3 regions of the Pseudomonas trutticola BRTCR10 genome follow, and region 2 is predicted to be linked to each of the others. Evidence: predicted binding sites of a transcription regulator. Region 2 holds the regulator's gene; each other region holds the start of a gene.

Evidence for each region. Region 2 encodes FliA, which starts transcription of late flagellar genes. Its sites were predicted from a motif close to CTAAAGTTTNNNNNNNNNNNGCCGNTAA; they were not measured.
Region 1: the regulator FliA is predicted to act here: its motif matches at 6,146-6,173, upstream of ACVVH8_RS23630 (flagellar protein MotY).
Region 3: the regulator FliA is predicted to act here: its motif matches at 1,765-1,792, upstream of flgM (flagellar biosynthesis anti-sigma factor FlgM).

Annotation. Positions count from the first base shown of each region.
Region 1 is NZ_CM149552.1:5,204,940-5,212,882, reverse strand. Features, by position in the region: gene ACVVH8_RS23675 (molybdopterin oxidoreductase family protein) at 1-797, shown strand, start outside; gene grxD (Grx4 family monothiol glutaredoxin) at 895-1,236, shown strand; gene bfr (bacterioferritin) at 1,414-1,887, opposite strand; gene ACVVH8_RS23660 (bacterioferritin-associated ferredoxin) at 2,089-2,307, opposite strand; gene ACVVH8_RS23655 (peroxiredoxin) at 2,622-3,224, shown strand; gene ACVVH8_RS23650 (Panacea domain-containing protein) at 3,414-3,884, shown strand; gene ACVVH8_RS23645 (hypothetical protein) at 3,888-4,301, shown strand; gene rnt (ribonuclease T) at 4,359-5,036, opposite strand; gene pyrC (dihydroorotase) at 5,033-6,079, opposite strand; gene ACVVH8_RS23630 (flagellar protein MotY) at 6,240-7,148, shown strand; gene ACVVH8_RS23625 (argininosuccinate synthase) at 7,278-7,943, shown strand, end outside.
Region 2 is NZ_CM149552.1:1,855,951-1,863,893, reverse strand. Features, by position in the region: gene ACVVH8_RS08340 (chemotaxis protein CheA) at 1-105, opposite strand, end outside; gene ACVVH8_RS08335 (protein phosphatase CheZ) at 160-948, opposite strand; gene ACVVH8_RS08330 (chemotaxis response regulator CheY) at 966-1,337, opposite strand; gene fliA (RNA polymerase sigma factor FliA) at 1,504-2,244, opposite strand; gene fleN (flagellar synthesis regulator FleN) at 2,241-3,071, opposite strand; gene flhF (flagellar biosynthesis protein FlhF) at 3,188-4,528, opposite strand; gene flhA (flagellar biosynthesis protein FlhA) at 4,540-6,669, opposite strand; gene ACVVH8_RS08305 (DUF6124 family protein) at 7,314-7,673, shown strand.
Region 3 is NZ_CM149552.1:4,890,931-4,898,873, reverse strand. Features, by position in the region: gene ACVVH8_RS22260 (flagellar brake protein) at 47-793, opposite strand; gene ACVVH8_RS22255 (flagella synthesis protein FlgN) at 886-1,353, opposite strand; gene flgM (flagellar biosynthesis anti-sigma factor FlgM) at 1,402-1,728, opposite strand; gene flgA (flagellar basal body P-ring formation chaperone FlgA) at 1,890-2,651, opposite strand; gene ACVVH8_RS22240 (chemotaxis protein CheV) at 2,734-3,666, shown strand; gene cheR (protein-glutamate O-methyltransferase CheR) at 3,713-4,540, shown strand; gene flgB (flagellar basal body rod protein FlgB) at 4,909-5,316, shown strand; gene flgC (flagellar basal body rod protein FlgC) at 5,320-5,763, shown strand; gene flgD (flagellar hook assembly protein FlgD) at 5,779-6,507, shown strand; gene flgE (flagellar hook protein FlgE) at 6,538-7,872, shown strand.

The sequences.
Region 1 (7,943 bases), 3.3 Mb from region 2:
CGCTGGAGAACGATCACTACGACACCACGTTCAACCTGTTCGCGGTGCGCAACGTGACCCGCTTCAATCGCGCAATCCTCGCCAAGCCCGAAGGCGCGCTGCATGACTGGGAGATCTTCATCGGCCTGGCCAAGGCCTTTGCCGAGAAGACCGGCAAGGAGCTGAAGCCGACCATGCCACCGGCGAAGATGATCGACATGGGCCTGCGCATGGGTTTCTACGGCGATGCCTCCGAACACAAACTGTCGCTGGCGACACTGTTCGATCATCCCCACGGGCTAGACCTTGGAGCATTGAAGCCGAATCTGGCCAAGCGTTTAAAAACGCCTGATCAGCGCGTGCAGGCTGCGCCCCCCGAGATCCTCGCCGACCTCGCACGCTTCGCCGCCTTACGGGCGCCAGCCGCCGATGAACTGCTGATGATCGGGCGCCGCCATGTGCGCAGTAACAATTCATGGATGCATAACTATCACCGTCTGGTGAAGGGCAAGCCGCGTCATCAGTTGTTGATGCATCCGGACGATCTTGCCAGCCGAGGCCTCAACGATGGGCAGTTGGTGCGTGTGAGCTCGCGGGTCGGGCAGATCGAAGTGGAAGTGCTCGGCAGTCTGGACATGATGAAAGGCGTGGTCAGCCTGCCGCACGGTTGGGGACATGCAAGGCCGGGGGTGCAGATGGCGATTGCCAGCGGCCAGCCGGGTTCGAGCGCGAACGATCTGACCGATGAATGTCAGCTCGACGAGTTGTCCGGCAATGCCGCGCTGAATGGCGTGCCGGTGACCGTCGCGGCGGCGTGAGCATGTCTGTCGGGGAGACCGAGCAGGGCGCTCGGGATTCCGTTACAATGCGCCACCGTGCCGACCCATGAGTCGGAAAGTTCAGCCGAGGTGCTCCATGGATATCATCGAAACGATTAAAGAGCAGATTGCCAACAACACCATTCTGCTTTACATGAAAGGTTCGCCGAATGCCCCACAATGTGGCTTCTCCGCGAAAGCTGCACAGGCTGTGATGGCGTGTGGCGAAAAGTTTGCGTACGTGGACATCCTGCAGAACCCGGAAATCCGCGCCAACCTGCCGAAGTACGCCAACTGGCCGACTTTCCCACAACTGTGGGTCGGCGGTGAACTGGTCGGCGGTAGCGACATCATGACCGAGATGGCTGCTGACGGTTCGCTGCAAAGCACCATCAAGGCGGCTGTCGAAGCGGCTGCTGCGAACAAGTCGGAAGCCTGATCGGCCTCTGTGAGAGCCAGCAATCTGGCTCTCACACTGGTTTTACCCGGCACCTGCTCCCTGTAGGAGCTGTCGAGTGAAACGAGGCTGTGATCTTTTGATCTGCAGCCAATAAAAAGCCCCGCGCCTCGAAAGAGGGCGGGGCTTTTTAGTGTCTCGTGTTTAGCGGGCGCTAACTTACTCTTCGCCCATTTGCGATTGCAGATAGTTCTCAAGACCGACTTTATCGATCAGGCCCAGTTGGGTTTCCAGCCAGTCGATGTGTTCTTCTTCGGATTCGAGAATATCTTCGAGCAATTCGCGGCTGCCGAAATCGCCAACGGTTTCGCAATGAGCGATCGCGGCTTTCAGATCAGCGTGGCCGGTCTTCTCGATGCGCAGGTCGCACTCCAGCATTTCCCGGGTGTGCTCGCCGATGTGCAGCTTGCCGAGGTCCTGCACGTTCGGCAGGCCTTCGAGGAACAGGATGCGCTTGATCAGCTTGTCCGCGTGCTTCATCTCGTCGATGGATTCTTTGTACTCGTGCTTGCCCAGCTTGTTCAGGCCCCAATCTTCATACATGCGTGCATGCAGGAAGTACTGATTGATCGCGACCAGCTCATTGGCAAGGATCTTGTTGAGATGCTGGATGACTGTAATGTCGCCTTTCATGATCGGAGTCCTGCCCTGTAATAGCTGTATATAAGGCGGAGTTTGAGCTTCGTACTTATAAGTGTCAAACCTAAGTTATTGAATAATATATGAAAATTAATCGGAATAAGAATGTTTGTGTTCCGCGTCTAGACGCTAACCAATTGATTTTCAGGCATAAAAAAACCGGACATAAGTCCGGTTCTTTGAAATAGGGGTAATTTACGCAGCGGTAAATTCTACAGGATAGGGGATCGCAGCCTGGGCGGTTTGCAGCTTGGTCAGGGTTTCGCGTACGACTTCCTTGGCAAGGCAGGCACATTTGCCGCATTGGCTGGCGACGCCGGTGGCCTGGCGGACTTCTTTATAGCTGCAGCAACCTTCATAGATCGCTTCGCGGATCTGTCCGTCGGTGACGCCAGTGCAGAGACAAACATACATAAGTGAGAACCGTCGCTGGTTGTGACTCAATTGCGATGGATCTTAATGTTAACGAGAATGATTGTCAAAGTGCTTTCGGAAAGCTTTGCGCAGGATTTGCGCGTGACTGACGAGCGGTAATGACTGGCCATCTGCCTGGCCCCGTAAATGCAGCGCCGTTATCCGCCTGCTTTAAAAAACCGTTAAGGACAGGCCAAAAACGCAGTGTATGATGGTCGGCCCTTGCGAAGGGGGTTCGTGTCACAGGGCTGTCGCCTGAGGGTGGCAGGCTGGCCCGGACCCTGAACTTCAAGTTTTTACACCAGGAGATATCAATGAGCGTACTCGTAGGCAAACAAGCCCCTGACTTCACCGTCCCGGCCGTACTCGGCAATGGCGAGATCGTTGACAGCTTCACTCTGTCCTCGGCCATCAAAGGCAAATACGGCCTGGTGTTCTTCTACCCACTGGACTTCACCTTCGTCTGCCCGTCCGAGCTGATCGCTCTGGACAACCGCATGGCTGACTTCAAGGCTCGCAACGTTGAAGTGATCGCCGTGTCGATCGACTCGCACTTCACCCACAACGCCTGGCGCAACACCCCAGTGAACAATGGCGGCATCGGCCAGGTGAAATACACCATGGCTGCCGACATGAAACACGACATCGCCAAGGCCTACGACGTTGAGTCCGAAGGCGGCGTGGCTTTCCGTGGCGCATTCCTGATCGACGACAAGGGCGTTGTCCGCTCGCAGATCATCAACGACCTGCCGCTGGGCCGTAACATGGAAGAGCTGATCCGTCTGGTCGACGCTCTGCAATTCCACGAAGAGCACGGCGAAGTCTGCCCTGCCAACTGGAAAAAAGGCGACAAAGGCATGAACGCTTCGCCAGAAGGCGTTGCTGCATACCTGACCGAGAACGCTGCTGCCCTGTAAGGCGCAACGTCGAGGTACAAAAAAACCGGCCCACGTGGCCGGTTTTTTTTATGTGGAGAATTATTTGAAACAGCCTTTCGGCATCATTTGTTTCAAATGCGCGAGAAAAATACTGGATGACTGAACAGTGGTTGGATAGGGTTGTGCTCGAGCGATAACAGGTCGCCTCACTTCAGTAAGGACGGTGCAATGGATTGCATGATGCAGAAGGGGATTCAAATGCCGAGTAGCCTGGACGTTGCGGATTATTTCCTCTGCCTGGAAGGGCATGAGGGGGAGATCTCCAATCTTAAAATTCAAAAAATGGTTTATTACGCTCAAGGATTCAGTCTGGCCGTCCATGGCGAGGCTCTCTTCCCTGAAAAGCTGGAAGCGTGGATGCACGGGCCAGTGGTTCCGGATCTGTATCGAAGATTCAGCCAATTTGGATCGAGTGCCATTCCTCCTCCAAGTGATTTCAATCCAGATGTCTTCAGTGCCAAACAACAAAGTTTGCTCAACGAAGTGTTCGACGTTTATGGCCAATTCTCGGCGTGGAAACTACGTCAGCTGACACATGAAGAAGCCCCTTGGCGTAGAAACTTCAAGGAAGGGGAGTTCAGCCGAGAAATTCCCGCCTGTGAGATGCAGGAGTATTTCCGAGAGCATTTGGTGAACTGAAAAATGGCCAGGTTCAAACGCAGGGAACGCGATGCGGCGGCTGCAGTAACGGCAAGGACGTCCACCATCGAAATGGATTCATCGGAAGCACGACCTCCGGTTTTCTCATTTGAATATTTGCAGAATGGATGGTGCATTCAAGATTGCGAGGCCGTCGAACGCTCGAAAATGCTTGAGCGTCTGAGGATTCCGGGAAAAATGCCTTGGAGAGAAATGCGCAAGGAGCATAGGCATCGATATGGCTGTGAAACGATTGAGAGAAACAGCTTGAAAGTCGGGATACCTGATTTTTTAACAGGTGATGTCAGATTGTTGGTGTTTCGGGCTTTCGAGCGTGTAGCGATGGTTGGCTACAAAAACCATCGGGTTTTCTACGTCATGTGGATTGATCGAGAATTTAAGCTCTATAAGCATTAAACGAAAAACCGGCCCACGTGGCCGGTTTTTTCATGTGCAGGATTTACCCGGCGAGGATCAGTCGTCGAAGTCTTCCCAGCCCCCCATCTGTTTCCAGCGGTTGACGATGCCACAGAACAGCTCAGCGGTTTTCTCGGTGTCGTAACGCGCGGAGTGCGCCTCACGGCCGTCGAAATCGATGTCGGCGGCCTGGCAGGCTTTTGCCAGTACGGTTTGACCGTACGCCAGACCGGCCAGCGTCGCGGTGTCAAAGCTGGAGAACGGGTGGAACGGGTTGCGCTTCATGTCCAGTCGCGCAACCGCAGCGTTGAGGAAGCCGAGGTCGAAGCTGCTGTTGTGGCCGACCAGAATCGCCCTTTTGCAGCCGTTGGCCTTCAGCGCCTTGCGAATTCCGCGGAAGATGTCGGTCAGTGCCGTCTCTTCGCTGACGGCCATGCGCAGCGGATGATCGAGCTTGATCCCGGTGAACTCCAGCGCTGCCGCTTCGATGTTGGCGCCTTCAAACGGCTCAACGCGGAAGAAGTAGGTGTGATCCGGGTAGACAAAACCCTTTTCATCCATGGCGATGGTGGTCGCGGCAATCTCCAGTAACGCATCGGTGGCAGAATTGAAGCCACCGGTTTCTACGTCGACGACAACCGGCAGGTAGCCACGAAAGCGTGCTGCCATCGGGTGACGGGAACCGCCACCGCCACTTTGACCGTCCAGTTCGTCGTCGAAATGGTCTTCACTCACGCGTGTTCCTCCAGCAGGCGCCAGCGCAGTTTTTCACCGGCGCGCAGCGGGATAACGGTCAGCTCGCCGAATGGCAGGCTGGTCGGGGCGGTCCATTCTTCACGAACCAGGGTAATGCGATCGGTATTCGCCGGCAGGCCATAGAAGCGCGGGCCGTTGAGGCTGGCGAAGGCTTCGAGCTTGTCCAGCGCATTACGCTGTTCGAAGGCTTCGGCGTACATCTCAATGGCGGCGTACGCGGTGTAGCAGCCGGCGCAGCCGCAGGCGGCTTCCTTGGCGTGCTGGGCGTGCGGCGCCGAGTCGGTACCGAGGAAGAACTTCGCGCTGCCGCTGGTGGCGGCGTCGAGCAGAGCTTCCTGATGCGTATTGCGCTTGAGGATCGGCAGGCAATAGAAGTGCGGCCGAATCCCGCCAACCAGCATGTGGTTGCGGTTATAGAGCAGGTGATGTGCGGTGATGGTCGCGCCTACGTTGGCCGAGGCCTCGTTGACGAACTGCACGGCATCGCCGGTGGTGATGTGTTCGAACACCACTTTCAGGGTCGGGAAACGCTCGACCACACGACGCATGTGCTCGTCGATGAAGATCTTTTCGCGGTCGAAGACATCGACATCGCCACGGGTCACTTCGCCGTGGATCAGCAGGGGCATGCCGACTTCGGCCATGGCTTCCAGCGCCGGGAAAATCTTGTCGATGCTGGTCACCCCGGAATCGGAGTTGGTGGTCGCCCCGGCCGGGTACAGCTTGGCGGCGTGTACGAAACCGCTGGCCTTGGCTTCACGAATTTCTTCGGGCTGGGTGCGGTCGGTGAGGTACAGCACCATCAGCGGCTCAAAGCGACTGCCGGCCGGGCGGGCAGCGAGAATCCGCTGGCGATAGCCGTCGGCTTCAGCGGCGTTGCGCACTGGCGGGACCAGGTTGGGCATGATGATGGCGCGGCCAAAGGTGCGCGCAACATCGGCAACGGTATTGGTCAACACGGCACCATCGCGAAGATGAATGTGCCAGTCGTCGGGACGCAGCAGGGTCAGGCGGTCGGACATGAGGGGATTCCAGGCGGGTCAAACTGAGGCGAATGCTACCGGAAAAGACTCTTGCAGGCACTCGCTATCAAGTTTTGCGGGATGCTTCCGATATCCCGTAGGTATGCCGTAAACATAGTGTGAATCGGTCTTTGTGTTTCAGAAGCCAATGGAGCCTCCCGTGCGCCAGCGTTATTTAGCCTTGCTCAGTGTGTTTGCCAGCCTTCCCGCGATGGCGCTCACCTACCAGACTCGCCTGGAGAACATTGAGTGGACGGTCGCCGGCGACAAGTTCGAGTGCCGCCTGACACAGCCGATCACCGATTTCGGTTCGGGTGAATTCGTGCGCAAGGCTGGCGAACAGGCGATCTTTCGTCTGAATGCCTACAACGCCATGCTCGGCGGCGGTTCGGCGACTTTGCTGGCAGCCGCCGCGCCTTGGCAGCCGGGGCGCGGTGACATCAATCTGGGCAGCGTCAGGCTCGGCAGTGGCAATGTCTTGTTCAGCAGCTCGCAGTCCCAGGCCGGTGGCCTGATCAGCGGTCTGCTGGACGGTCGTAGCCCGGTCGTGCGTCGTGCTTCGGGCGATGGCCGCGTGTCGGAAGTGCGTTTGTTGCCGGTGAAATTCAGTAAGGCGTTTAACGACTATCAAACCTGTGTGGCGAAATTGCTGCCGCAGAATTTCGACCAGATCAAGCAGTCGCAGATCGGCTTCCCCGGCGAGGGCGTTGACCTGGACGCTGCCGCCAAGGCCAAGCTGCAAGTGATGCTCGAATTCATGAAGGCTGATCCGACGGTCAATCACATTGAGCTCGATGGGCATTCCGACAACAGCGGCAATCGTTTGACCAACCGTGAACTGTCGCGCCGTCGGGCGCTGGCGGTGGTCGACTTCTTCAAGGCCAACGGCATTCAGGAATCGCAGATCACCGTGCGTTTCCATGGCGAGCAATATCCCATTGTGCCGAACACCAATGCGGCTAATCGGGCGAAGAATCGTCGGGTTAACGTAAAACTCGCGCGCGTGGCTCCAGTCACGGCCCCGGCACCACAAGCGAGCACTCCAGCCAACACTGCGGCGACTTCCTGACCCGCCGGTCATCGTCGCGCTCTCGACAGATTCTGTCGCTTTGTCGTCTTAAGCTGTCGCGCCTCTGTAAATTATCGCGTTTGAGCGGTAGACTCCTCGGCTTTCCGTAGAACCCCGTGGAGTGATGGCATGGCGGACGTAAACAAGGTCGTTCTGGCGTATTCCGGCGGCCTGGACACTTCGGTGATCCTCAAGTGGCTGCAGGATACTTATAACTGTGAAGTGGTGACCTTCACCGCTGATCTCGGTCAAGGCGAAGAGGTCGAGCCGGCCCGCGCCAAGGCTCAGGCCATGGGCGTCAAAGAAATCTACATCGACGACCTGCGCGAAGAATTCGTGCGCGATTTCGTATTCCCGATGTTCCGCGCCAACACCGTTTACGAAGGCGAGTACCTGCTGGGTACCTCCATCGCACGTCCGCTGATCGCCAAACGTCTGATCGAAATCGCCAACGAAACCGGCGCTGACGCCATTTCCCATGGCGCCACCGGCAAGGGCAACGACCAGGTGCGTTTCGAACTGGGCGCCTACGCGCTCAAGCCAGGCGTGAAAGTAATTGCCCCTTGGCGTGAGTGGGACCTGCTGTCCCGCGAGAAGCTGATGGACTACGCCGAGAAGCACGCGATCCCGATCGAGCGTCATGGCAAGAAGAAGTCTCCGTACTCGATGGACGCCAACTTGCTGCACATCTCCTATGAAGGCGGCGTGCTGGAAGACACCTGGACCGAGCACGAAGAAGACATGTGGCGTTGGACCGTCTCCCCGGAGAACGCGCCTGACACCCCGCAATACCTG
Region 2 (7,943 bases):
CGGACGGCTTTCCAGCTCGACCAGTTGCTCGGACAGTTGCTCAAGAATCTCGCCGGCCTCAACCAGGAAATCCTGAAGGATCTCTTCATCGGCGCCGAAGCTCATTAATGGGGTGCTCCTACAGGTCTAAAAACCCAAAAAACCTAAAATTCCAAAACTCTAGAATCCGAGGCTGGATAACAAATCGTCCACATCGTCCTGACCGGACACAACGTCTTCTCGTTTATCGGCATGAATCTGCGGACCTTCACCCTGCGAGAGATGTTTTTGTGGATCTTTTTCTGCAAGCATCGCTGCACGGTCATGTTCGATGCCCGCAAAGCGGTCGACCTGACTGGCCATGAGCACGAGTTTGAGCAAATTGCTTTCGACTTCGGTGACCAGTTGGGTCACACGCTTGATCACTTGACCGGTAAGGTCCTGGTAATCCTGAGCCAGCAGGATGTCGTTCAGATTGCTCGACACCGCACGGTTGTCCGTGCTGCTGCGTGACAGAAAACCGTCGACCCGGCGCGCCAGTTCGCGGAACTCTTCAGCTCCGACTTCACGACGCATGAAACGCCCCCAGTCGGTACTCAAGGCCTGGGCTTCTTCAGCCAGACCATTGACCACCGGCGTGGCGCTTTCCACCAGATCCATGGTGCGGTTGGCCGCGGCTTCTGTCAGCTTGACCACATAGCCCAGGCGTTCGGTGGCGTCGGTGATTTGCGACACTTCCTCAGCCTGCGGCATGTGCGGATCGATCTGGAAGTTGACGATCGCACTGTGCAGTTCACGTGTGAGCTTGCCGACTTCCTGATACAGGCCACGGTCACGGGTCTGATTGAGCTCATGGATCAGTTGCACAGCGTCGCCGAACCTGCCTTTTTCAAGGCTCTCGACCAGTTCGACCGCGTGTTTTTTCAGGGTCGACTCGAAATCGCCCTGTGAAGATTCGTTATGCTCCATAGCTCCCCCGCGCGTCATCAGCCGATGCGTTCGAAAATCTTCTCGATTTTGTCTTTCAACGCCTGAGCCGTGAAAGGTTTGACCACGTAGCCGTTCACACCGGCCTGAGCGGCCTCGATGATTTGCTCGCGCTTGGCTTCAGCGGTCACCATCAGCACGGGCAGATGCTTGAGTTTTTCATCGGCACGCACGTGGCGCAGCAGGTCGATACCGGTCATGCCCGGCATGTTCCAGTCTGTTACCAGAAAGTCGATGCTGCCGCTGTTGAGCACCGGAATGGCGGTAGTGCCATCGTCGGCCTCGACGGTGTTGGTGAACCCAAGATCGCGCAGCAGGTTCTTGATGATCCGCCGCATCGTTGAGAAGTCATCAACGATGAGGATTTTCATGTCTTTGTTCAATTCGACCTCCAAGCAGTCTTAAACGCGCCCAGCACCTGGGCGCGCCACTTCAATCAATCGGCGCAGCACTCGAAGACTGTCTGGAGCACAACAGAGCAAGACCGGTGCCGTTCATCACCGCACCAGCCTCGTTCGCAGTGTCCCCACACTGCCTTCAGCGCGCTCGCCACTCCCCCAAACGCCCCCGCAAACGGGCCGCGCACTGGCTGTGTAACTGGCTGACCCGCGATTCACTGACGCCAAGGACTTCACCGATCTCCTTGAGGTTCAGCTCTTCGTCGTAGTACAGCGCCAACACCAGTCGCTCACGCTCCGGCAAATTGGCAATCGCGTCCGCCAGCGCCGCCTGGAAGCGTTCATCTTCCAGATCGCGTGACGGCTCAAGATGAGCACTGGCGCCATCCTCGTGCAGCCCTTCGTGTTCGCCGTCCTGCAAGAGGTCGTCGAAACTGAACAAGCGGCTGCCCAGGGTGTCATTCAAAATCCCGTAGTAATCGTCGAGACTCAATTGGAGTTCGGCCGCAACCTCGTGATCTTTAGCATCACGGCCGGTTTTAGCTTCAATTGCCCGAATTGCGTCGCTGACCATACGGGTGTTGCGGTGAACCGAGCGTGGTGCCCAGTCCCCTTTGCGCACTTCGTCGAGCATCGCGCCGCGGATTCGAATGCCCGCGTACGTTTCGAAACTGGCGCCTTTACTGGCGTCGTATTTGGTCGAGACTTCGAGCAGGCCAATCATCCCGGCCTGAATCAGATCCTCGACCTGCACACTGGCCGGCAATCGCGCCAGCAGGTGGTAGGCGATGCGTTTGACCAGTGGCGCGTAACGCTCGATCAACTCGTACTGCGCGTCACGTGCCGACTTCTTGTAGTAGTTCATACCGCTGGCGGTCATAACACAGGCCCTGCCGTTTGCTGCACGAGGCGCTCGACGAAAAACTCAAGGTGGCCGCGCGGGTTGGCAGGCAGTGGCCAGGTATCGACCTTCTGCGCGATCGCCTTGAACGCCAGCGCGCACTTGGAACGCGGGAAAGCTTCATAGACCGCTCGCTGCTTCTGCACTGCCTTGCGCACGCTTTCGTCGTAGGGCACGGCGCCGACGTATTGTAGGGCCACATCAAGGAAGCGATCCGTGACCTTGGTCAACTTGGCGAACAGGTTGCGACCTTCTTGCGGGCTCTGCGCCATGTTGGCGAGGACGCGGAAGCGGTTCATGCCGTAATCGCGGTTGAGCAGTTTGATCAGTGCGTAGGCATCAGTGATCGAGGTCGGCTCGTCGCAAACCACCAGCAACACTTCCTGGGCTGCGCGAACAAAACTGACTACCGAGTCACCAATACCCGCAGCGGTGTCGATCACCAGTACATCGAGATTGTCGCCGATGTCACTGAAGGCCTGAATCAGACCGGCATGTTGCGCCGGGCTCAGGTGAACCATGCTTTGGGTGCCGGACGCGGCCGGCACGATGCGGATCCCGCCGGGCCCCTGCAACAGCACGTCGCGCAATTCGCAGCGGCCTTCGATCACGTCGGCCAGGGTACGTTTGGGCGTCAGGCCCAGCAGAACGTCGACGTTCGCCAGCCCCAGATCGGCGTCCAGCAGCATGACCCGACGGCCAAGCTCTGCCAGCGCCAGAGACAAGTTCACTGACACGTTAGTCTTGCCGACGCCACCTTTGCCGCCGGTCACCGCGATCACCTGTACGGGATGCATGCTGCCCATGTTATTTCTTTACCTTGTCTTGCATAGACGGAGGCCACATTACTGGCTGCGCGTTCACAACCGGAACAATGCATGGCAGACCATCGATGTAGGTACAAAAACTGTTCATGATTACCTCAGCCAACCTGCTTGGTCGGGCTGTGATAGATATCAGCGAACATGTCGGCCATGGCTTCTTCGCTGGGTTCTTCCTGCATTTGCACGCTGACGGCGCGGCTGACCAGTTGATGACGGCGCGGCAGATGCAGATCATCCGGAATCCGTGGGCCATCGGTCAGATACGCGACCGGCAATTCATGACTGATCGCCAGGCTCAACACTTCGCCAAGGCTGGCCGTTTCATCCAGTTTAGTCAGGATGCAGCCGGCGAGCCCGCAACGCTTGTAACTGTGATAAGCGGCGGTTAGAACCTGTTTCTGGCTGGTGGTTGCCAGCACGAGATAATTTTTTGCACGGATGCCACGCCCGGCCAGGCTTTCGAGCTGCATGCGCAGAGCTGGGTCGCTGGCTTGCAGGCCGGCGGTATCGATCAGCACCACGCGTTTGCGCAGCAGAGGATCCAGCGCCTGCACCAGCGACTGGCCCGGATCGACGTGGGTCACCGGCACATTGAGGATGCGACCGAGGGTCTTCAGTTGTTCCTGAGCGCCGATACGGAAACTGTCCATGCTCACCAGCGCCACATTCTGCGCGCCGTACTTGAGCACATAACGGGCCGCCAGTTTGGCCAGCGTGGTGGTCTTGCCCATACCGGCGGGGCCGACCATGGCAATCACACCGCCCTCTTCCAGCGGCTCGACTTCCGGTACGGCAATCATCCGCGCCAGATGCGCGAGCAACATGCGCCAGGCCTGACGAGGTTCTTCAATATCGGTGATCATCGCCAGCAGGTCGCGCGACAGCGGGCCGGACAGGCCGATCCGCTGCAGACGGCGATACAGGTTGGCTTGCGCCGGACGGCTGCCTTGCAGCTGATTCCAGGCGAGCGTGCCGAGCTGGACTTCCATCAGCTCGCGCAGGCTGTTCAATTCAAAACGCATCGAATCCAGCGCACGCGGATCCACGCCGCCGGAGGACTGCGCAGGCGCCGGGGCCGGACGCGCCGGGGCGGCGTAAGTCGGCTCGCTCAGCGGCTCAGCGGCAGTCAGCGGCAGGCCAGCGGTCAACGGCAGCCCGGCGAAAATCTGGCGATTGCTATTGCCATCGGCTTCGCCACGCAGGCTCAGTTCGGCCTGGGCGGTAACGATGCGCGACTGGGTCTTGCGCAGCTCGTCTTCGAGTTCCATATTCGGAACCCGTGGCGCCAGCGCCGACAATTTGTAATCCAGTGCCGCCGTCAACTCGACACCGCCGGCAATGCGGCGATTGCCAATGATGGCGGCATCAGCGCCCAGCTCATCACGAACCAGCTTCATGGCCTGACGCATATCGGCGGCAAAGAAACGCTTAACTTGCATAAACCACTACCTCAGCCGTTGGGCCCTACTGTCGCAACGATGGTCACTTGCTTGTTGTCCGGTATTTCCTGGTAGGCCAGCACGTGTAGCCCCGGGACCGCGAGGCGGCCGAAACGCGAAAGCATCGCGCGGATCGGGCCTGCTACCAACAGGATCACCGGCTGACCTTGCATTTCCTGACGCTGCGCCGCTTCGATGAGCGACCGTTGCAGCTTCTCGGCCATGCTTGGCTCCAGCAGAACGCCCTCTTCCGAGCCTTGTCCTGCCTTCTGCAGACTATTGAGCAATATTTGTTCCAACCTTGGTTCCAAGGTGATCACAGGCAGCTCGGAGTCAGTGCCTACAATGCTTTGGACGATGGCGCGAGATACGCCGACCCGCACGGCAGCCACCAGCGCGGCGGTATCTTGACTCTTCGCGGCGTTGTTGGCGATGGCTTCGGCGATGCTGCGGATATCGCGCACCGGCACGTGTTCGGCCAGCAACGCTTGCAGCACTTTGAGCAACTGCGACAACGTGACCACGCCCGGCACCAGCTCTTCGGCCAGTTTCGGCGAGCTTTTGGCCAGCAATTGCATGAGTTGCTGGACTTCTTCGTGGCCAATCAGCTCGCTGGAGTGCTTGTACAAAATCTGGTTCAAGTGGGTCGCGACCACGGTACTGGCATCCACCACCGTGTAACCGAGGGATTGTGCCTGGGCACGCTGGCTGATTTCGATCCACACCGCCTCCAGGCCGAAAGCCGGATCTTTGGCGTTGATACCGTTGAGCGTGCCGTAGACCTGGCCCGGGTTGATCGCCAGTTCACGATCCGGGTAGATCTCCGCTTCGGCGAGAATCACGCCCATCAGGGTCAGGCGATAGGCGCTCGGCGCCAGATCGAGGTTGTCGCGGATGTGCACGGTCGGCATCAGGAAGCCCAGATCCTGCGAGAGCTTCTTGCGCACGCCCTTGATCCGTGCCAGCAGTTGCCCGCCCTGATTGCGGTCTACCAATGGAATCAGGCGATAACCGACTTCCAGGCCGATCATGTCGATCGGGGTCACGTCATCCCATCCAAGCTCCTTGGTTTCCATGGCGCGGGCCGGCGACGGCAGCAGTTCCTGCTGGCGCTTGACCTCTTGCAGTGCTTCGACCTTGGCAACGTTCTGCTTTTTCCAGAACAGGTAAGCGCCGCCAGCAGCCAGCGCCGCCATGCTCAGGAACGAGAAGTGCGGCATGCCCGGCACCAGACCCATGACCGCCATCAAACCTGCGGCCACCGCCAGCGCTTTCGGCGAGGCGAACATCTGGCGATTGATCTGCTTGCCCATGTCTTCCGAGCCGGAAGCACGGGTCACCATGATTGCCGCCGCTGTCGATAACAACAGTGATGGCAATTGCGCCACCAAACCGTCACCGATGGTCAGCAAGGCGTAAACCCGGCCGGCGTCGCCGAAGCTCATGTTGTGCTGGAAGATACCGACGGCCATGCCGCCGATAAGGTTGATGAACAGAATCAGCAGGCCGGCGATGGCGTCACCGCGAACGAATTTGCTGGCACCGTCCATCGAACCGTAAAACTCGGCCTCTTGCGCCACTTCCTGACGACGCGCCTTGGCCTGGTTCTGGTCGATCAGACCGGCGTTGAGGTCGGCGTCGATCGCCATTTGTTTGCCGGGCATCGCATCGAGGGTGAAGCGCGCGCTCACCTCGGAAATCCGCCCGGCACCCTTGGTCACCACGACGAAGTTAATGATCATCAGGATCGCGAAGACCACGATACCGACCACGTAGTTACCGCCGATCACTACTTCACCGAAGGCCTGGATCACCTTACCGGCAGCAGCGTGGCCGTCCTGACCGTGAAGCATCACCACCCGCGTCGACGCCACGTTCAATGCCAGCCGCAGTAACGTCGCGACCAGCAGAATGGTCGGGAACACCGCGAAATCCAGCGGCCGCAGCGCGTACACGCAGACCAGCAGGACGACAATCGACAGCGCGATGTTGAAGGTGAAAAACACGTCGAGCAGGAACGGCGGCACCGGCAGCATCATCATGGCCAGCATGACCAGCAGCAACAACGGCACGCCCAGATTGCCTCGACTGAGGTCGGCAACATTCGAGCGAGCAGTGTTGAATAACTGAGAGCGATCCACCGGTTTTCCCCGTTCCTTTAAAGCAAACTTTTGACGCCCAGAGCGGACGCACGGCGGGTACTGCAAGAAGCTTTCCAACTTTTGCCGGGGAATGAAATAGAGGGGCTTGGCGGGGAATTTTTGCTGATTGGGCTGGCCCTTTCGCGAGCAGGCTCGCTCCTACAGGGAACCGCACTCCTAATGCGGAATGAAATACAAACCAGAATGTGGGATTGGAATGCATTCCAAATGTGGGAGCGAGCCTGCTCGCGAAGGCGCCCGTGAAGCCAGCGCAAAGTGCCTCTTAAACCGCGGTGTTTAAAAGACACTTCAGGACACGCCTCAAAGGCTACACATCCTTGCGTAATTGCCTACAGCTACGCCAGAATCCGCCGGCTTGTGCGCCTAGGGGGCGGGTTCTATTGTGGTGCGGTCGCTGACGAATCAGCGATCGGGTTTAGCGATCCGGCATCTAACAGACGCAACATGCCCATTCTCAATTGCAGTTTTTGTCTATCTGCAATTGGCGTCATGGTGGCTGTGCGTGGGAGACCTTCGGGTCTACCCGGGGTTTCTGTGACCCGGATCGCTAACCTGCGTACAGCCGCCACCTTTACTTGTTTAGCGATGAGCCGTGGCGGCCAAATCAACCACGGAGTCTCACCATGTTCAAACCAACACCCAACCCGCCCGAAACCGATCTCACCTCCCCCTACGAATCCCTCGATTCGAAAAAGCTCAACGACGCCGCCGACCGCGCCCTCGATCACTATCTCTGCCCGCCCGGGTCCACACCACCGCCCCGCAGAACCCGCAGGATGTACGCCGTTACTGCGGACTTCAAAAACGAGGAGATGCTGGCCGATGCCTTCGAGACCCTTGCTTCGGCAAGAACCATTGCCAGTGACTTTGCCCACCTCTTGCCAGCGTCGCAGCGCCGGACGCTGTTGGGGATTGCGCAGCTGATCATGCTCGGGGAATTGGCGGTGAATCGGGTGCTGGATAATCTGCAGGTGCCGCAGTAGCAGGACTGTCTGACAAGGCTTGAGTGCTGTGCTGTGGTTGCTGAGGTCTTCGCGGGCAAGCCCGCTCCCACAGGGATATGCATTAATCACAAGCCTGTGAGCAGTTACCAAACCTGTGAGAGCAGGCTTGCTCGCGAAAACTGACGCACAGCCAACACATGTCTTCAGGCATGAAAAAACCGCCGCCCGGTTCAATCGGGACGGCGGTTTTTTCGTTTCAGCTCTCGATCAAACCGTTTCCACGGTCGTCCAGCAACAACGTGGCGGCCA
Region 3 (7,943 bases), 3.0 Mb from region 2:
TGTCCCGCCAAGGACTGCCCTTTCTATTTATGCCGATGCGTTCGATTCAGAGATCGTCTTTATCGAAGCGCCGGGCTTCACGCTGCAACTGATAAACGAAACGCTCAACGTTGCGTGCAGCCTGGCCGCTGATGTTGTGGAAGCGCAGGCCGGCGAAGGTGATGTTGAGTTTTTCTTCGAAGTGCAGATACCGCAGTTCAACCGAAGCCGGCTGGTTGCCGAACAGCGGCGGGGCGATCATGCGGTCGTAGACCTGGCCCAGTTGCAGGCGGTCAGTGATGTCGCCTTCGAAACGCAACTTGCAGCCAGTGGCGGAAATATCCAGCAACTTGCCGTTGATCGGCGCCTTGAGCTTCTCGCCGCCCAGTTCGACGCTGACCAGATCGGTCAGTTTCAGTGCGGCGCGGAAAGCGTTACGGCGCTGGTGGTAAACCACCTCGGTCGGTAGCTCGCCGGTATAAAAGCGGTCACCGTCGGACTCTTCGATGTTCAGCGTGCCGGTGCATTCCCAGGCAATGCGTACGCCTTCATGGAAACCTTCGACCCTGAACGGTTCGCCGGCGAGCAGGAAGCGTTCGCCATCGCGCGGGATCATTTCGTCGAGGGCAATCGAGGCGCTGTCGCGGTCGACTTTGATCAGGTAGCTCTGGAAGCGCTGGCTGCGTTCGTGGAACGTGATGATCAGCGGGTCGTGGCTATCTTGCAGTTGGCGCAGGTTGCTGGAGATTTCCAGTGGCGTGGTGAGCACCTTTGGTGGCTGCGGAGCATCATCCGCGCTTAGGGCGTTTGGCACGTTTTCTCAATCTCCAGACAAAATTTGACGATGGCTAGCCAGCATTTTGCCAGCATGTTTCACGGGTTGGTAGTGCGGGCCCGTCGAATGGCTCACGCCTGGCTGAGCGTACGTGGCTTGGCAGGTTTGGCGAAAGTGCCGCTGGCGTCATACAGCGCTGGCGGTTCGCCGCCGGTGAGGATTTTCAGCTGATTGGCCGTGGTGGCCTGCTGGATCTGGATCGATTGGCCATTCTTGACGTTGGCGGCCTGGCACTGAGCGATAAGATCGGTCAATGCGTCACCTTGCGTCAGCAACTGCGCGCCGATGCTCGACTGGCTGGCCAGTTGCTCGAGACCTTGGCGATCCGTCGACAGGCCAAGGCTGGCGAGAATTTCGCTGCGTTTGCGGCCATGCTGTTCAAGCAGAATGATCAACGCCTGTTTGCGCGCCAGAATTTCTTCCAGCAGTGGCATGTCACGACCGTGCAAGGCGAGGGACTCGGTTTGCAGTAACTCCAGCAAATCTTGAGCTGGAGCAAAGTCGTCGTTGATCAGTTGCAGTAAGTTAGTGTCGTGCATGGCTGGCCTTGGGTTTTAAGCGTCCAAAAGCCTGGCGCCGGCGAAAGCCTAGCGCTGGGCTTCGAAGTTGAGCAGTTTGCTGGCTACACGGTTGCTGTCGACTTTATAGCTGCCATCGGCAATCGCGGCTTTCAACTCAGCCACACGGGCTTTGTCGACAGCAGGCTGATCGCGCAGCTTGTCAGTGACCTTCTGCAACTGTTGAGCCTCATTACTGAGGTGTACCGATTCCCCGCTTTTTACGGTGCTGGCCGTTTCGGCCGGGGTATTCAGCGGCGCCGAAGTGCCGGTTTCGGCGGTTTCCTTGGCGTTGCTGGTACGTGTACTGCCCGTAAGGGACGAGGAGCTGTTCAAACGGCTGAAATCGATGACCATGATAAAAAACCTCTGGGAATTTGGACGCTTGCCATGTTTTCGGCCATCCCCTGGAAAACTTTAGGCTCATTTGCCAATGAGTCTGCATGCGCCGTCGCGTGTCCTGCTGCGGCACAGTTTAGGGAAGCGACGGGGTCCGCGCCAGTTTTCTCATGAGTGTTTTACATGGCGACTTCCACCTGGCCCGGCGCGGTGACTTGCGCCTTGATGACGCGTTGGGAGTTGAGGTTTTTCACCCGTATCTGTTCTTTCAAACCGCCATTGGCCAGTGCTTCGCCGGGCATGCGCACGGCAAGCGTGCCGCTGCGGGCGGTGATGACCACTTGATCGCCCTTGCGCACGACTTCTGCCTGTTCGAGGTGGACCAGGGTAATGACCTGATCGGCGACCGTTGGTCGGGTTAATTTTTGCCCGATCGCTTCGTCTACCGAGGTCAGAAAACCTTGATTGATCACGCTGATGTCGCGTTCACGCAAGGTCACATCCTGCGGCTCGATAATCCCGGCGCGTTTGAGTGGTCGGGTGGTGGTCACAATCTCGCGAAACAGGCGGACTTGAGCGGGCACGAACACGGTCCAGGGCGAGCTGCCTTCACAGCGAACCTTGACGGTTACCCGGCCCAGCGGACGTGCCGGACTCTCCAGCGACGCTGTCAATTCCTTGTCGCACATAGGCATGCGCATACGGGGGTCGAGCTGGTTGACTTCGATTTCGTAACGGCCTTCCGTTTGACTGGTAGCCAGATAGTCTTCTACGGTGAACTCAAGAAAGCCCTGAGTGACGCCGATAAGCATGTCAGGCAAGGTAACCGCATCAGCAATGGCAGGGCTGCCAGCGAAAAAGAAGCAAACGGCGGACACCGCGCAAAGCCCTCTGCGAAGGGGAGATGTCAGGCGTCGAAAAAATGTCGTTTGAGCGTTCATACGAGTTAAAAAGCAAGCGCCGTGCCGTTTAGCAATGAATGTGCGTCGCAACAACACTTGGCGTTGGTGTAGGAGTCTGGGCATGGCTGGTGTAATGGATTCGGTGAACCAGCGCACGCAACTGGTAGGGCAGAATCGCCTGGAGCTGTTGTTGTTCCGTCTCGACGGTCAGCAGCTCTACGGCATCAACGTGTTCAAGGTGCGGGAAGTGCTGCAATGCCCGTCACTGACGTTGATGCCCAAGTCCAGTCCTGTCGTGTGCGGGGTGGCGAATATCCGGGGGGCGACCATTCCGATCCTTGATCTGGCAATGGCCACCGGCTCGGGTGCGTTGAAAGACAAGAAAAACCCGTTCGTGATCATCACGGAGTACAACACCAAGACCCAGGGTTTCCTGGTCCGCTCGGTGGAGCGCATCGTCAACATGAACTGGGAAGAGATTCATCCACCACCCAAGGGTACCGGTCGCGATCATTACCTGACCGCTGTGACTCGGGTGGACAATCAGTTAGTCGAAATCATCGACGTCGAGAAAGTGCTGGCGGAAGTCGCACCGACGCCGGAAGCGATTTCGGTCGGCGTGGTCGATGTCGAGACCCAGACCAAGGCGTTGTCGCTGCGGGTGCTGACGGTCGATGACTCGTCGGTGGCGCGCAAGCAGGTCACGCGTTGCCTGCAGACGATCGGCGTCGAAGTGGTGGCGTTGAACGACGGCAAGCAGGCGCTGGATTACCTGCGCAAGCTGGTCGACGAGGGCAAGAAGCCGGAAGAAGAGTTCCTGATGATGATCTCCGACATCGAGATGCCGGAGATGGACGGGTACACCCTGACGGCGGAGATCCGCGGCGACGCGCGCATGCAAAAGCTTCATATCATCCTGCATACTTCGTTGTCCGGGGTATTCAATCAGGCGATGGTCAAGAAAGTCGGTGCTGATGACTTCCTGGCCAAATTCCGTCCTGATGACCTGGCATCCCGGGTAGTCGACCGGATCAAAGCAGCAGATATCAGCTAGGGGCCTTTTGCCCCTGGCGGTCAACACGATTTAAGAGGCGGCATCATTGTCTACGGGTAATTTGGATTTCGAACAGTTCCGGGTATTCCTGGAAAAAGCCTGTGGCATTTTGCTCGGTGAAAACAAGCAGTACCTGGTCTCGAGCCGTCTCAACAAACTGATGGAGCAGCAAGGCATCAAATCCCTGGGTGAGCTGGTACAGCGCATCCAGACCCAGCCGCGCAGCGGTTTGCGCGAGCAGGTGGTCGATGCCATGACGACCAACGAAACCCTGTGGTTTCGTGACACCTATCCGTTTGAAGTCTTGAAGAACAAGGTGCTGCCCGAGGCGATCAAGGCCAGTCCCAACCAGCGTCTGCGGATCTGGTCGGCGGCGTGCTCGTCGGGTCAGGAACCGTATTCGCTGTCGATGTCGATCGACGAGTTCGAGCGCAGCAACCTCGGTCAGTTGAAGATGGGCGTGCAGATTGTTGCGACTGACCTGTCCGGCCTCATGCTGACCAACTGCAAGACTGGCGAGTACGACAGCCTGGCGATCGGTCGCGGTTTGTCGCCGGAACGCCTGCAGCGTTACTTCGACCCGAAAGGGCCGGGGCGCTGGGTGATCAAGGCGCCGATCAAGAATCGGGTGGAATTCCGCTCGTTCAACCTGCTCGACAGCTACGCAAGCCTGGGCAAGTTCGACATCGTGTTCTGCCGCAACGTGCTGATCTACTTCTCCGCCGAGGTGAAGAAAGACATCCTGTTGCGCATTCACAGTACGTTGAAGCCGGGCGGTTATCTGTTCCTTGGCGCTTCCGAAGCGCTGAACGGTTTGCCGGATCATTACCAGATGGTCCAGTGCAGCCCGGGGATCATTTACCAGGCGAAGTGATTGCATCGGCAACACAAAAAAACGGGAAGCTCTAAAGGCTTCCCTTTTTTTATGCCTGGCGTTCAAGCTGGAATCACCGCAAAACCCTGTGGGAGCGGGCTTGCCCGCGATAGCGCCATGTCAGTCGATTTAAATTAACCAGACATACCGCCATCGCGGGCAAGCCCGCTCCCACAGGGTTCAGTGTTGGCTGATAGAACGCAGGCAAGCGGCAGAAAAGCGGCATGCGGCGGAAACCGGTTGCCGCTTTTCTGGCATTGCCGCTTTGCCGGCACGGCGCAAGCCCCCGGTTTTCGGGCGTTTCTCGCATTGGCACGGCGCTTGCTAAAGCTCAGTTACGAAAAACCGGTCACCCGAAGGTTCCCGACATGAGCATCAGCTTCGATAAAGCGCTCGGCATTCACGAAAAGGCTCTTGGCTTCCGCGCCCAGCGTGCCGAAGTCCTGGCGAACAACATCGCCAACGCCGATACCCCGAACTACAAGGCTCGGGATCTGGACTTCTCCAAAGTGCTTGAAGCACAGACCCAGAAGAACGCCAACGGCACCATCGCCCTGAACATGACCAACAGCCGTCACATCGAGGCTGAAGGTCTGGGCAATGGCGACGAATCGCTGCTGTATCGCACGCCGATGCAACCGTCGATCGACCAGAACACCGTGGACGCTCAACTGGAACAGTCGAACTACGCGGAAAACGCCGTTGGCTTCCAGGCCAGCTTCACCCTGCTCAACAGCAAATTCAAAGGGCTGGTGTCAGCCCTGCGCGGAGAGTAATCCATGTCCCTGTCCAGCGTTTTCAACATTGCCGGCAGCGGCATGAGCGCACAGACCACGCGTCTGAACACCGTGGCCTCGAACATCGCCAACGCCGAGACCGTCTCGTCGAGCATCGACCAGACCTATCGCGCCCGTCACCCGGTGTTCGCCACCATGTTCCAGGGTGGCCAGAACAGCGGCAGCAACTCGCTGTTCCAGAGCCAGGATGCCGCCGGTCAAGGCGTGCAGGTGCTCGGCGTGGTCGAAGACCAGAGCAATCTCGAAGCGCGTTACGAGCCGAACCATCCGGCCGCCGACGCCAAGGGCTACGTCTACTACCCGAACGTCAACGTGGTGGAAGAAATGGCTGACATGATTTCCGCGAGCCGGTCGTTCCAGACCAACGCCGAAATGATGAACACCGCCAAAACCATGATGCAGAAGGTGCTGACCCTCGGTCAGTAATAAGGGGCGACTGTCATGAGTGTTACCGATTCCACCGGCTCCCTGAGCCTGAAGGACATCCTGGCGAACTCCTCGAAAAAAACGAGCAGTACGACCACGGGTGGCATCGCCTCGGCCACCAACAGCGCCACTGGCGGCAAGGCGCTGGGCAAGGATGCGTTCCTGCAACTGCTGGTTACCCAGCTGAAAAACCAGAACCCGCTCGATCCGCAAGACAACAGCGCGTTCGTTGCGCAGTTGGCGCAGTTCAGCAGCCTGGAAGGCATCACCACGCTGAACTCCACCGTGAGTGGCCTGGCCGGCAACTACAACTCTTCGCAAGCGTTGCAGGCATCTTCGCTGGTGGGTCGCAACGTGATCGTGCAGACCAATAGCGCGCAACTCGATGATCCGAGCAAAGGCCTTACCGGTTCGTTGAACCTGTCGACGTCCATCGCTGGCGGCACCGTGACCGTTACCGACAAGGATGGCAAAGCCGTACGCGTCATCGATCTGGGCAGTCGCGCGGCCGGCAACGCCAGCTTCACCTGGGATGGCAAGGACAAGGACGGCGCGCTGGTGCCTGCCGGAACTTACACCTTCAAGGCCAGTGCGCCGATCAATGGCACCGCGACGGACCTGGCGACCTATCTGCCAGCCACGGTCAGCAGCGTGACCATCAGCCAGACCGGTGGCGAGCTGATGCTCAACCTCGCTGGCAAGGGCACCGTTGCCCTGTCCAAAGTACAAACCATTGGTATATAGAGCCGATTAACCGGCACAAAGGAGTGGAATATGTCTTTCAATATCGGCCTTAGCGGTCTCTATGCAGCCAACAAGCAACTGGACGTGACCGGCAACAACATCGCCAACGTCGCGACCGCCGGTTTCAAATCGTCCCGTGCAGAATTCGAAGACGTTTACTCGGCCACTCGCCTGGGTAGCGGCAGCAAAGTGATCGGTAACGGCGTGCGCCTGGCCAACGTTTCTCAGCAGTTCACCCAGGGTGACATCAACAACACCGGTAACGTGCTGGACATGGGCATCAACGGTTCCGGCTTCTTCACCATGAGCAACAACGGTTCGATTTCCTATACCCGTGCCGGTACGTTCAAGGTCGACAACGCCGGTTACATCACCAACACCGACTACACCTCGCGTCTGCAGGGTTACGGTGTGGATGCCAACGGCAAGATCATCAACGGCGTATTGACCGACCTGAAGATCGATACCTCGAACCTGGCGCCGAAGTCGACTTCCCTGGTGACTTCGAGCATCAACCTGAACTCGAAGGCACCGGTGATCGTTGATACGGGCGCCACCGCCGTCAAGTTTGATCCGAGCAAGCTTGAGACATACACCAAGAGCTTCAGCACCCCGATCTATGACACGCAGGGCAACTCGCACGTCATGGATCAGTACATGGTCAAGACTGGCGAGAACACCTGGAAGGTTTACACGTTGGTAGATGGTCGTAACCCGGATGCAGCCGGTAGCGATCCAACCAAGGTCGATCCGGTTGCTTCGACACTGACATTCGATTCGTCCGGCAACTTGCTTCAGGTCAGCACGCCAAATCCGGCGGATGCCACGAAGCCGATCATCAGCAGCGACCTGACGCTCAAAGGCTGGGTACCGGGCAACGTGATCAACGGCGCCTTTGTGCCTAACGGCGCAGCGGCGAACACGAAGGGCGTGACCATTTCGATGGCCAAGACCACTCAGTACAACGCTGACACCGCGCGTTCGATCCCGACTCAGGATGGTTACGCCACTGGCCAGATCACCAACCTGACCATCGACGGCACCGGTACGTTGTTCGCCAACTTCAGCAACAACCAGAGCAAGGCCATCGGCCAGGTTGCGTTGGCGAGCTTCACCAACGAACAGGGCTTGCAGGCGATTGGCGGTACCAGTTGGAAGGAGACTTTCGCTTCGGGTATCCCGGGTTACGATGCGCCGGAAACCGGTACTTTGGGTTCGATCGCGTCTAACTCGCTGGAAGAGTCGAACGTTAACCTGACCAATGAGCTGGTTGATCTGATCAAGGGTCAGAGCAACTATCAGGCGAACGCGAAGACTATTTCGACTCAGAGCACCATCATGCAGACCATCATTCAGATGACCTGAGTCGGGTTTTTGGTTGTTCAAGGAGCCCCTCTTTTTGAGGGGCTTTTTTTTGGGGTGGGTTTTGGGTTTTG